One region of the Streptomyces chlorus genome, then DNA from elsewhere that is predicted to be linked to it. Evidence: riboswitches for the same ligand, from Rfam matches in the RefSeq annotation. Region 1 holds a riboswitch; each other region holds the start of a gene.
The links. Region 1 has a riboswitch for cyclic di-AMP ahead of ACFPZI_RS20415 (M23 family metallopeptidase). Riboswitches for the same ligand answer to the same signal wherever they lie in the genome.

Region 1 (3,201 bases):
CCCGAGCGCACCGCCCTCGGCAACGGTCTGACGGTGCTGCGCTGCCACCGCCCCGGCCAGCAGATCGTCGCCGTCGAGGTGCTGCTCGACGCGCCCCTGGAGGCCGAACCGGCCGGGCTCGACGGTGTCGCCACGATCACCGCGCGGGCGTTCTCCGAGGGCACCGACAAGCACTCCGCCGAGGAGTTCGCCGCCGAACTGGAGCGCTGCGGCGCCACCCTGGACGCCTACGCCGACCACCCCGGCATCCGTCTGAGCCTCGAGGTGCCGGCCTCACGGCTCACCAAGGGGCTCGGGCTGCTCGCCGACGCCCTCAGGGCACCCGCGTTCGCCGACAGCGAGATCGAGCGCCTCGTCCGCAACCGCCTCGACGAGATCCCGCACGAGCTGGCCAACCCGTCCCGCCGCGCGGCGAAGGAACTCTCCAAGGAGCTGTTCCCGGCGACGTCGCGCATGTCCCGCCCGCGCCAGGGCACCGAGGAGACCGTCGCCGGCATCGACTCGACGGCCGTACGCGCCTTCCACGAGAAGCACGTCCGCCCCGCGACCGCCACCGCGGTGGTCGTCGGCGACCTCACCGGCACCGACCTGGACGAGCTGCTCGGCGACACCCTTGGCGTCTGGACCGGATCGTCCGCCCAGCCGCGGCCCGTTCCGCCGGTCACCGCCGACGACTCCGGCCGGGTCGTGATCGTGGACCGCCCCGGCGCCGTACAGACACAGTTGCTCATCGGCCGCGTCGGAGCGGACCGGCACGACCGCGTGTGGGCCGCGCAGGTGCTCGGCACCTACTGCCTCGGCGGCACTCTCACCTCCCGCTTGGACCGCGTCCTGCGCGAGGAGAAGGGCTACACCTACGGCGTACGGTCGTTCGGCCAGGTCCTGAGGTCCGCCCCGGACGGCACCGGCGCGTCGCTGCTCGCCATCAGCGGCTCCGTCGACACCCCGAACACCGGCCCCGCCCTGCAGGACCTGTGGACGGTGCTGCGCACCCTCGCCGCCGAGGGCCTCACCGACGCCGAGCGTGACGTCGCCGTACAGAACCTGGTGGGTGTGGCGCCGCTCAGGTACGAGACCGCCGCGGCCGTCGCCGGCACCCTGGCCGACCAGGTGGAGCAGCATCTGCCCGACGACTACCAGGCCGAGCTGTACCGGCGGCTCGCCGCCACAGGCACCGTGGAGGCGACCGCGGCGGTGGTGAACGCCTTCCCGGTGGACCGACTCGTGACCGTCCTGGTCGGCGACGCGGCGAAGATCAAGGAGCCCGTCGAGGCGCTCGGCATCGGCGAAGTCACCGTCGTGGCCGCCGAATAGACGGCCCGTCAGCGGCCGGGACGCCGCTGAGAGGCAGTCCGCGGGGGCCCCGTGGGCACCCGGCGGAGCGCACGCGCGCGTGGCCCTGGTGGCGTGAAAGTCACCAGGGCCCGCTTATGCCCGAATTGGGGCGGGAAGTGCATGTCTGCCCTGTGGGATGCGCTACAAAAGCCGGGATCAGTTTGGGGATTGAAGGATGCCCCGCTTAGCTTCATGCGGTCTGTTCGTCGGGCAGTGCGCCGCACCCGCGGCACCGGACAGTCATCGCCGAGTCCCCGTACGGCGCGAGCCAGGGGAGCCGGGGACCCAACCGTCCCTGAGGTGAATCGGACGCCCGCGCGTGTCGCGAGGGGGCCCGTAGGAGACCTTCCTGCTCCGAACCTGTCAGCTAACCCGGTAGGCGAGAGGGAAGGAAAGGACCACCCTGTACATGGCGTTCACCCGCGCCCCCGGGAAGCACCGTCGTCCCAGCCGTGTGCATCGCGGCACCGCCAGGGCGGCGGGCGTCGCGGCCCTCACCACCACCGGTGTCATCGGCTCCCTCGCGGCTCCGGCGCTCGCCGCCGAATCCGCCGCGGAACAGACCGGCCTCACCCCCGTGATCACCCTGGGCGACGAGGCCGCCGCCCAGGTCGACGCCCAGGCGGCTGCCCAGCACGAGGCCGCACGCGAGGCGGCCCAGGCCGCCGCCCGCGAAGCCGCCGAGGAAGCCGCGCGGGAGAGGGCGGCCGAAGAGGCCGAGAGGGCCCGCGAAGCCGAGGAGCGCGCCGCGCGGGAGGCCGAGCGCAAGCGCCTCACCACCTTCGTGTCCCCGATCGCGGGCTCCTACGTCTCGACCGGTTACCTGTCCGGCGGTGCCGTCTGGTCCTCCGGCAGCCACACCGGTGTCGACTTCCACGCCGCGAGCGGCACCCCCGTGCTCTCGGTCGGCATGGGCACCGTCGTCGAGGCCGGCTGGGGCGGCGCCTACGGCAACCAGGTTGTGATCAAGATGCACGACGGCACGTACACCCAGTACGGCCACCTGTCGTCCGTCGGTGTCTCGGTGGGCCAGCAGGTCACCCCGGGGCAGCAGATCGGCGTCTCCGGCGCCACCGGCAATGTCACCGGCGCGCATCTGCACTTCGAGGCCCGCACCACCGCCGAGTACGGCTCCGACATCGACCCCGTCGCGTACCTCCGCGCGCACGGCGCGAACGTCTGACCGGGCACGTACCCCCTGGCCTCCGTGTGCACCTCGACATTCGGGTGATCCCCTGACACCCCAGGTGTCCGCTTTCCGTGGAATGGCCCCGGCTCGCTCTGCGAGCCGGGGCCATCGGACTTTCCGGCGGGCGGCCCGTTGTCCAAAAAACGGACATGATTCCCGGCTCGCCGTCGGAAATTCCCGCACGTTGCAATAGAGTTATGGAGCGGGCGTCACCCGTTGATGTTATGCGGGGATTAATTCGGAGGTCGGTCATGCGTATTCCGGCGCACTCGGTGTGTACGGCGATCCGGGACGACATCGTCTCGGGTGTCTACGAGCGTGGCGGCCGGCTCACCGAGGAACTCCTCGCCCGCCGCTACGGCGTCTCGCGCGTCCCCGTCCGGGAGGGCCCTGCGCACCCTGGAGGCCGAGGGCTTCGTGGTGACCCGGCGGCACGCGGGCGCATGCGTCGCGGAACCCACCGAGCGGGAGGCCGCCGACCTGCTGGAGATGCGGCTGCTGCTGGAGCCGCTCGGAGCCTCCCGTGCCGCACAGCGCCGCACCGAGGCCCATCTGAAGGTGCTGTGCGGCCTGGTCCGGCTGGGCCAGGAGCGGGCCCGTCAGGGCCACAGCGACGACCTGCGCTCACTGGGTGGCTGGTTCCACGAGACGCTCGCCCGGGCGTCCGGCAGTCCGGC
Region 2 (3,201 bases), on a different contig from region 1:
CAGGTAGTGGTCGACCGGGTCCCGGCCGTCCTGCGGCCCCGCGGTCTCCAGGATCTGACCGGTGACCAGCCGCTCGAACGCCTCGGCCTGCACCCGTACGGCCTCCGGTCCGAGATCGGCCAGGATGTGCGACGCGCGCGCGAACAGGAAGTCGCCGGTGAGGACCGCGACGGAGTTGCCCCAGCGGGTGTTGGCGCTGGGCACCCCGCGCCGTACGGCGGCGTCGTCCATCACGTCGTCGTGGTACAGCGTGGCCAGGTGGGTCAGCTCCACGACCACGGCTGACGGCACGACGCCGGGAGTGTAGGGGTCGCCGAACTGGGCGGCGAGCATCACGAGCAGGGGCCGGAACCGCTTGCCACCGGCCCGCACCAGGTGCTGGGCGGCCTCGGTGATGAAGGGGACCTCACTCTTCGTGGCCTCGAGCAGCCCTTCTTCGACAGCCGTCATTCCGGCCTGGACATCGGCCTCCAGAGCCTGGTCCCGCACGCTCAGCCCGAACGGCCCGACGACGGTCACGAGGGGTCTCCTGTCTGCTGGTGTCCACTGGCTCTTAGACGTCTTGCAAAGTTTGTCGATAGGTCGCTGACATCACTCGAGTCAGCGTATCCGGTCATGTTTCGATCACCGCCAGCACCCACATTCCCCAGACTCACCTGCGCACGCGTGCACCGCGTCTCACGGCACCCTCCTATATCGGATCACAATCCGATCGTTTCTGATCAGTTGGCAATAAAGAATATTCCTCGCCTTTCAGGCACGACAGCCCACCCTCGGGACGCACCCGAACCACGATCCGACCCCAGCCCAGACCGCCGTCCGGGCCGCCGTCCGGGCCGCGCCCCGAACCGCATCCCGAACCGGGATCCGGCACGCGATCCGGCACGCAGACCATCCTGCCTGCCCAGGCGACCGATTTGCCGTAATTGCCAAGTAAATCCCCTCTGGTGGCAAATATGCCCACGCGATACGGCCAGTGAAGTACGTCACGCGCACCCCGGCACGCCCACCCCTCGCACACACCGGCGATTCCCCTTGCCCCGAGAGCGAGTTGACCCTTGGCAACCGCAAAGGGGCAAGCGCCCCAAACACCCCAATGCAAGATCAAGCAGCATGATCTGTGACGGTCGCACTTGTTCCCGACAAGTGCACTCGCATACGTTCCCGGCCTGTCGGGCGGACGCCGAATCCTGCCACCGCCCGCGCCACCCATCAATGAACTCACTCACGCACGGCAGGAGCGGGGGACCCAGGTAAGCCGCCGGACCGGTTCGCACCCGGAACGGCTCGGGGTGAAGCCATGCCCGCAGGGGCACGGCCGGGCACTCTCCCGCCCGAACCCGACAGCTCACCTCGCAGGCGTAGGAGAGGAACACAGACATGCCCGCATCCGGTCCGCCCCGCCGCTTCGGCCGCTCCCGCCTCGTCCGCTCCTTCGCCGTCGCCGGCGTCGCGGCGGTCGCCCTCCCGCTGTTCGGCGCCACCGCCGCCTCCGCCGCGCCCGCCGCTGCCGCGACGTCCGCCCCCGCCGCCGGCACCGTGACCGCGTACCCGGACAACCTCGACGGCTGGATCCGCGAGTCGCTGTCCGTCATGGCGCAGCACGGCATCCCCGGCAGCTACGACTCCATCCACCGCAACATCCTGCGCGAGTCGTCCGGCAACCCGCAGGCCATCAACCTGTGGGACTCCAACGCCGTGGCCGGCACCCCGTCGAAGGGCCTGCTCCAGGTCATCGACCCGACCTTCCAGGCGTACCACGTGCCCGGCACGGCCTTCGACCCGTTCGACCCGGTCGCGAACATCGCGGCGGCCTGCAACTACGCGGCGGACCGCTACGGCTCCATCGACAACGTCTTCGGCGCCTACTGAGACACCCGGGCCCATCGGGACGCCGGGACACCGGCGGCACCGCGGCCTACCGGGACACCCTCCCGGACCTGGGGCGAGGCAGCACGTGTGGGGGCACGTACGCCTCCGCTCCGCCGAACAACCGCTCGAGGACGACGGCCACGCCGTCGTCCTCGTTCGACGTGGTGACCTCGTCGGCCACCGCCGTGAGTTCGGGGTGCGCGTTGGCCATGGCGACCCCGTGGGCCGCCCAGTCGAACATCGGGATGTCGTTGGGCATGTCGCCGAAGGCGATGGTCCGCTCGGGTTCCAGCCCCAGGTGCTCGGCGGCCAGCGCGAGACCGGTCGCCTTGGTGACACCGCGCGGCTGGAGTTCCACGGTGCCCGGACCCGACATGGTGACCGTGGCCAGCGAGCCGACCGCCGAACGGGCCGTCGCCGCCAATTCGTCGTCGGTCAGGTGGGGATGGCGCAGCAGCACCTTGCTGATCGGCCGGACCCACAGATCGTCCCGCCGTTCGACCCGCACGGCGGGCAGCGTCGGGTGCGGCATCAGATAGCCCGGCTCGATCAGGGTGAGCCCGTCCACCCCGTCCTGGTCGACCGCGGCATACAGCTCCCCGACCTCGGCCTCGATCTTGCCGAGCGCGGTCTCCGCCAGTTCCCGGTCCAGGGTGACCGACCACAGCATCCGGTCCGTGCCGGCGTCGTACACCTGCGCGCCCTGTCCGCACACCGCGAGCCCGGTGGCCCCCAGGTCGTCCAGGAGCGGCCGCACTCCGGGCGCCGGGCGCCCCGTCACCACGAGATGCCGGACACCGGCCCGCGCCGCCAGCGCCAGTGCGGCGAGGGAGCGGTCGGAGAGGGTGTCGTCGCCGCGCAGCAGCGTCCCGTCCAGGTCGGTGGCGATGAGCGAGCAATCGGTGGGTGCGGCCATGATCAGAGAATACGGACACCGCGCCCGCCCGACTCACCGCGCCCGAACTCACCCCGCCCGTCCCGCTCCGCCCGGCTCACCTCACCCGGCTCGCTCCGCCCGGGGCACCACGCCCGGGGTGCCGTCCGCGGCCTCTGCACCACTTGGCAACAACATGCTCCGCTACCTACCGCCCTCGTGGTCTTGGGCGGTACCTTCACAAGTGTCCAGGGGGGACTTGATCGGGGGGTCAGGTGAGCAGTGGACGCACGCGTGTGCTGAGGCTCGAGGAGCTCGGCGAGGGAGAGCGGGAACGGTGGCGTGAGCTGCGCGCCGCGACGGAGGCACCGCGCAGCCCTTTCATGGAACCGGAGTTCGCCACCGCCGTGTCCAGGGTGCGGCCGCGGGCCCGGGTCGCGGTGCTGTACGAGGGG
Region 3 (3,201 bases), on a different contig from region 1:
GTGGTGCGGACCCGGCAGCGCGAGCTGCGGACCGTACGGGAGGAGCTGCCCGCGTACGTCAGGGCCGGCTGGCTGTCCCCGGCCCAGCCCTACGCGCTCGGCTCGATGCGGGCTCGGCGCGTCGCCCGGCGGTACGCGCGCCGGCACGGCGGCCGGGCCGCGGCCCGCGCGGTGGCGCAGTACGGGGCGTACGCGACGTCGCTGGCGTTCCTGCGGCACCGGGGGCGCCGCGGCCGCGCGGGTACAGACTTCACCGCACGGGAGCACGAGCTGCTACGGGAGCTGTGGCAGCGCCGCGACACGGCCCGCCCGGCTCTGGAACACGCGGCCCGAGTCACCGCACCGCCCGCCCCGTCCTGGCCGCTGTACGGCGCGTACGGCTTACCCGGCGCGTACGGGGGGTACGGAGCGTACGGGCCGTACGGCGCCATGAACCCCCCGCACTCCGTGCACCCCGGGTACCCGGCGTCCGGGCCGAACCCGTACGCGTACCCGTACCGCCCCTGAAACGCCGGACCGGCAGCCCTGACGTCGGGGGGTCGTCGTCAGGACTGCCGGGGCTGTGGCTGCGAGGGCGTGAAGACCGGCCGGGGCCGGGGTCTCAGACGGTGAGGCCCTTCGACTGCATCCAGGCCATCGGGTCGATGCCCCCGGCGGAACCGGCCGTGTGCACCTCCAGGTGGAGGTGGGCGCCGGTGGAGTTGCCGGTGGAGCCGACGCGGCCGATCACGTCGCCGGTGTTGACCTGCTGGCCGACGCTGACGCTGATGGAGGACTGGTGGGCGTACCAGATCTCGGTGCCGTCGTCGAGGGTCAGCACGGTCTTGTAGCCGTAGGAACCGTCCCAGCCGGCGGAGGTGATCGTGCCGGTGTGGACCGCCTTGATCAGCGTGCCCGTGGGGGCGGCGAAGTCCAGGCCGGTGTGCTGGCCGGAGGACCAGTAGGCGCCGGCCTGACCGAAGGTCGAGGAGATGGTGTACGAGGAGGTCGGCAGTGCGTACTGCTTGGCCAGTTCGGCCAGACGCTCGGCCTCGGCCTTCTGCCTGGCCTCCTCCTCCGCCTTCTCCTTCGCGGCGGCGGCCTTCTCCTTCGCGGCGGCGACCTTCTCCTCCGCCTCCTTCTTCGCGGCGGCGGCCTGGTCCTTGGCCTCCTTCTCCACCTGGGCGGCGGCCTCGGCGGCGGCCTTGTCCTCGGCCTGGCTCTGCTGCTGCTCGACCTGAGCCATGATCCGGGCGCGCAGCACCTCGCCGGCGCCGGAGGTGCTGCCCTGCTCGGCCTCGTCGGCGACCGTGCCGATGCTGCTGAGCGGGGTGGCGGAACCCTGGGGGGTTTCCTCGTCGGAGATGAGGGAACCGACAGAGGGAAGGTCCGGCATCGAGATCGAGACCGGCGGCTTGCCGGTCTGGGCGCTGGCCATACCGCCACCGGCGACGGCGGCTATGACACCGACGCCCAGGACGGTGGAGCTGCGGGCGAGGCCGCCGCCGCGCTGCTTGCCGACGCGGTGCCGACCGCGTACGGGGAGCAGGGACTCCGCGGTGGGGTTCCACTCCTCGAAGGGGCCCTCGTCGGTGCGGATGCTGTCGTAGCCGAAGGTCTCGCTGTCGCGCTGGCTCGGCATGAAGGGGGCCTCAGGGGCAGGACGGTTCGACGCCACGTGGGGCGCACTCCTTTCCTTCCTTATCGCCTACCGGGTTAGCTGACGGGTTCGGAGCAGGAAGGTCTCCTACGCGCGTATACCGTCCGTGTCTCCACGGGGCATTCACGCGATTCACCCCAAGGTGTTGGTTCCCCGGTTCCCTTGCGGGATTCGGCGCGTGCGCACGGAGCCGACTCGTGTGACGGCTGGGACGACCGCGCTGCGTTATCGAACGTTAATAGACGGAGGGGTCGTATTCCAAGCCGTTCCTCTTGATCGTTAACGATTTCCATACGGACTTAAGCACCACGACCGCCCCAAAACGGGTGAGTTGACTTCCCCTCATCCGTCACACCTTATCTGACGGTGCATCAGTTGTTATGCGCAGCGAGGCGCTGCGATCACCCGGCGTGACATCGGCGCGGAAGGGCCCGGAGAACGCGCCCTCGGAACCTCCACCGGAGGACGGGAACGGAAGACGGAAACGGAAGACGGAAACGGGAGACAGGAACAGGAACGGCCGAGGGCCGGAACCCTTTCGGATTCCGGCCCTCGGCCTTCAGTAGCGGGGACAGGATTTGAACCTGCGACCTCTGGGTTATGAGCCCAGCGAGCTACCGAGCTGCTCCACCCCGCGTCGTTGTGTAACCAGCATACGGCATCCGCGGGGCACTTCGCACACCCATGACCGCCGCCCCTCCGTCACCGGCCGGTCAGATGGCTGTTCGGTGCCTCGGCGGCCTCCTTGTGCTCCGGCAGGACGACGACCAGGGCCCCCTCCGCGGCCAGCACTCCGCTGCCGTCGGCGCCCGCCACGAAGGTGTCCGGCTCCCGCCACGCGGTGACCACCCGCCGTACCCCCGCGTCCAGGATCAGCCGGGCGCAGGGCGCCGGACGGGAGGCGCGGCGGGCGCAGGGTTCCAGGCTGGAGTACACGGTGGCGGTCGCGAGCCGCGGGTCCACGGGGTCGATCTTGGCGAGGGCGGCCTCCTCGGCGTGCACCACCGGGTCGCCGCCCTCGCGGGAGTGGCCGCGCGCCAGCTCGGTGCCGTCGGCCGCCACGACCACCGCGCCCACGCTGAACGCCGTCCGAGAGGGCGGGCACCGGTCCGCCAGTTCGCAGGCGAGGGCCAGCCAGTGGTGGTCGGCGGCGACGGGGAGCGGGCCGGCGCCGGGGGCGGTGGGCTCGTAGCGCATGAGGACGACGTCGCCGATGGGACGGGTCTCCAGCAGCCGCAGCCGGCCGCCCTGGTAGGTGCCGGGGCCGAAGAGGCGGGCGGCGCCCGGGTCGCCGACGAAGAGCGGGGCGAGGACCAGCTGGAGCTCGTCGGCGAGGCCCTGGGTGAGGAGCTGGGTGTGGATCAGGCCGCCGCCCTCGACCATGAGCCGCCGGACGCCGTACGCGTCGTACAGGTGCGTCAGGAGCCGCCGCCAGTCGAGGTCGGCGCCGAGCGGCACGATGTCGGCGGCGAGACCGTGGGCGCGGGCGCGTTCGGCGCCCTTGTCGGTCGTGTAGAGGGCCTTCGCGCCGCCGGTGTGCCAGAACCGCGCCGCCGGGTCCA
Region 4 (3,201 bases), on a different contig from region 1:
AGGTCGCTGGCCTCGGAGGCGGCGTGGGCGACGGCCAGGGAGACGCCGAGGATGGCGTTGGCGCCGAGGGAGCCCTTGTTGTCGGTGGCGTCCAGGTCGAACATCGCCTGGTCGATCAGGCGCTGCTCGGTGGCGTCGTAGCCGACGAGCTCCGGGCCGATCTGCTCGATGACGGCCAGGACGGCCTTCTCGACACCCTTGCCCTGGTAACGGTCGGGGTCGCCGTCACGGAGTTCGATGGCCTCGAAGGCGCCGGTGGAGGCGCCGGACGGGACGGCGGCACGACCCGTGCTGCCGTCGTCGAGGCCGACCTCGACCTCGACCGTGGGGTTACCTCGGGAGTCCAGGATTTCCCGGGCTACGACGACGTCGATGGACGGCACGAGCATCTCCTTCATGGATGTGACGTGGTTCAGCGGGGCCACGGGGCCCTGCGGACCCGAGCCTATCCGGCTCGGGGCGATCGGCCATCCGGTCGGCCGCTTCACGGACAGAACCGAGAGTAAATTGTTTCCGAACGGAACAAAGGCGGTATCGGAAAACCGGGAGACGGAAAACCGGAAAACCGGGAGACCGGAGACCGGAGACCGGGTCCGGGTCCGGCACCGCGCACGAACCGGATCCGGCGTCGAACACGGAAAAGCCCCGCCCCGGCGCGTACGGGGGACACGCGCCGGGGCGGGGCAGGCACCCGTGGGGACGGGGCCAGGACCTGCGACTGCGGCCTTACTTCAGGTGCAGCTGCTGGCCCGGGTAAATGAGGTCGGCATCCTCGACGATCTCGTCGTTCAGCTTGAACAGCTTGCCCCAGCCGCCCTTGACGTCGTGCTCCGAGGCGATCGAGCTGAGGGTGTCGCCCTTGACGACCTTGTACTCACCGTCACCCTTCTCGACCTTCTCGCCGGTCGGGGTGGTGACGGTCTTCTTGGCGGCCGGACGCTCGTCGGAGCGGGAGGCCTTCTGCTCGGCGGAACGCTCGGGAGCGGCCTCGGCGCTCCGCTCCTGGGACTTCTGCTTCGGGGACTCCTGCTTCTGGGACTTCTGCGAGGAGCCGCTGTCCTGGTTGCCGGAGCTCTGGTTGCCCGAGCCCTCGGCGGAACCGCCACCGGTGTAGGCCGCGTTGGACAGGCCCGTGCCGCAGACCGGCCAGGCACCCTTGCCCTGGCCGGCGAGGACCTTCTCGGCGATCTGGATCTGCTGGGCCTTGCTGGCCTGGTCGGCGGTGCCGGCGTGCGCCGTGCCGCCGTAGCCGGCCCAGGTGGAGGCGGAGAACTGCAGACCGCCGTAGTAGCCGTTGCCGGTATTGATCGACCAGTTGCCGCCGGACTCGCACTGGGCGACGGCGTCCCACTCGGAGGCGGTGGCGGCGGAAGCGTTGCCGGCCGCCATCAGCGGGGCGGCGACAGCGACACCGGTGACGCCGGCGACGGCGATGACACGGGTGGCCTTGGACGGACGACGGTGCTTGCCCTTGCCGGAAAACAGCATGAATGGATCCCCTCACCGACGCCTACGAGGTGAGCTGTCGGGTTCGGGCCGGTTGAGTTGCCCGGCCGCGTCCCTCACGGGACGCGGCTTCACCCCAAGCCACATCCGGCTTTCTCCACCGGATTTGGCGCCTACCTTGGGTCCCCCGCTCCTGCCTACGGCGCATGACGCGACGACTGTTCCCGTGCTGCCACTGGCAGGATTCGGCGTGGCGGCAGCCGGGGCCCGCGATGGCGAGCGGTCCTGACCGTAGACACGCGCTCGGCGGATTATCAAAGACGATCAGGGCTTCTGAGACCTATCTCTCATCGCCTTTAAATCAGACATTCTTCGCGAATCATGACCTCAACTGGCCCCGTCGACACGCTTTTTCGCACGCCGACCCAACTGCCGCCCAGTCACCACTCAACCGGTGCCCAGCTACCGCTCAGCCCTGCCGCCCGGCCGGGAAAGGCCCGCACGCCCAGCCGGCACCCGGATGTCAGCCGTTGTCCGACTCGAACCCGAACGAAAGCGTCTGACCGGGAAGGATGAGGTTCGAGGCGGCCGCGCCCAGGATCTCGTCCCCTCCGCTGTACTGGGCGAGCCATCCGCCGCCGAGGGCAAGGGAGTCGGAGGCGGCCGAGGAGCCGCTCCCGGAGCCCGCGCCGGAGTCGCTCGACGGGGACGAACTGCCAAGGCCGCGCGTGAAGCCGAGACCGCCGCGCGAAGCGTGCCGGCCGGAGGATCCGGCGTCACGGTCCTCACGCACCTCTTCCTCGGCGTTGGCGCCGCGGTGACGGCCGCCGCCGGAGTCCTCGCCGCCAGCCGAGGCCGAAGCGTCGACCTTCTGCTCGGACTTGTCCGATTCCTCACCCTTGGCCGAGGCCGAAGGAGAGGGGGAAGCGGAGGAGGAAGCACTGGGGCCGGCCGATCCACCCTTCTCCCCCTCTTTCCCCTCCTTCCCCTTCGCCTTGCCCTCCGTGGCGTCCTCCGCGTCCGCCGAGGAGTCGGAGGACTGCGACGGCGACGGGGTGGCGGTCCTTTCGGAACCGGGCTTGGCCGACGAGCCGTCCTCCACGCCGGTGTCCACGCCGGTGTCCACGCCGGGCACGGACGATTCCTGGTTCAGTCCCCCCAGCAGCCCACAGGCTCTCCACGCGCCGACACCCTGGTCGGCGAGGATCTTCTCGGCCACCGCTATCTGCTGGCCCCGGCTGGCCTGGTCGGCGCTGGTCGCGTAGTCGAGGCCGCCGTACTTCTCCCAGGCCTCCTGGGTCAGTTGCAGACCGCCGTAGTAGCCGTTGCCGGAGTTCTGGCTCCAGGAGCCGCCGGACTCGCACTCGGCGACCCGGTCCCAGGTCGAGCCGTCGGCCGCGCTGGCCGCGCCGGCCCCGAGAAGGGGAATCGCGATGGCCGAGCCGGTCACTCCGGCCGCGACGAGAAGAGCCGGAGCCTGGCGGGGGCGGCGGTGACGACCATTGCCGGAGAGCATGCGGAGACCTTTCGCAGGACAACAGTTACTCGCACGGCGGTTCGAACTGCGCTGCTGTGAAAGCGAGGTGCCGTGCTTGATGGGTGAACGTATCCGCAGTCGAACGTCTGTCACAAGTTAATGCCGCGCAGATCACACTAAGATCACAGAGCTGAGTGAGCGTCACCTTTACCTCGCTCCTACCAAGGCTCGACAGACCGTGTCCGAAGGGGGCCTGACGGTCACCTGCACGGTGGCCG

Region 2: linked by a shared signal. The riboswitch ahead of ACFPZI_RS05265 (transglycosylase SLT domain-containing protein) and the one ahead of ACFPZI_RS20415 (M23 family metallopeptidase) in region 1 are both predicted to bind cyclic di-AMP.
Region 3: linked by a shared signal. The riboswitch ahead of ACFPZI_RS07685 (M23 family metallopeptidase) and the one ahead of ACFPZI_RS20415 (M23 family metallopeptidase) in region 1 are both predicted to bind cyclic di-AMP.
Region 4: linked by a shared signal. The riboswitch ahead of ACFPZI_RS03015 (transglycosylase family protein) and the one ahead of ACFPZI_RS20415 (M23 family metallopeptidase) in region 1 are both predicted to bind cyclic di-AMP.

Annotation. Positions count from the first base shown of each region.
Region 1 is NZ_JBHSOA010000042.1:261,387-264,587, reverse strand. Features, by position in the region: gene ACFPZI_RS20420 (M16 family metallopeptidase) at 1-1,314, shown strand, start outside; cyclic di-AMP (ydaO/yuaA leader) riboswitch at 1,570-1,732, shown strand; gene ACFPZI_RS20415 (M23 family metallopeptidase) at 1,745-2,518, shown strand; partial or broken gene ACFPZI_RS20410 (GntR family transcriptional regulator) at 2,776-3,201, shown strand, end outside.
Region 2 is NZ_JBHSOA010000009.1:197,216-200,416, reverse strand. Features, by position in the region: gene ACFPZI_RS05270 (polyprenyl synthetase family protein) at 1-519, opposite strand, end outside; cyclic di-AMP (ydaO/yuaA leader) riboswitch at 1,213-1,377, shown strand; gene ACFPZI_RS05265 (transglycosylase SLT domain-containing protein) at 1,381-1,872, shown strand; gene ACFPZI_RS05260 (HAD family hydrolase) at 1,919-2,788, opposite strand; gene ACFPZI_RS05255 (GNAT family N-acetyltransferase) at 3,043-3,201, shown strand, end outside.
Region 3 is NZ_JBHSOA010000012.1:189,549-192,749, reverse strand. Features, by position in the region: gene ACFPZI_RS07690 (PrsW family intramembrane metalloprotease) at 1-507, shown strand, start outside; gene ACFPZI_RS07685 (M23 family metallopeptidase) at 602-1,657, opposite strand; cyclic di-AMP (ydaO/yuaA leader) riboswitch at 1,670-1,826, opposite strand; tRNA gene ACFPZI_RS07680 (tRNA-Met) at 2,203-2,276, opposite strand; gene ACFPZI_RS07675 (dihydrofolate reductase family protein) at 2,342-3,201, opposite strand, start outside.
Region 4 is NZ_JBHSOA010000005.1:94,444-97,644, forward strand. Features, by position in the region: gene eno (phosphopyruvate hydratase) at 1-383, opposite strand, end outside; gene ACFPZI_RS03015 (transglycosylase family protein) at 727-1,488, opposite strand; cyclic di-AMP (ydaO/yuaA leader) riboswitch at 1,493-1,661, opposite strand; gene ACFPZI_RS03020 (transglycosylase family protein) at 1,970-2,962, opposite strand.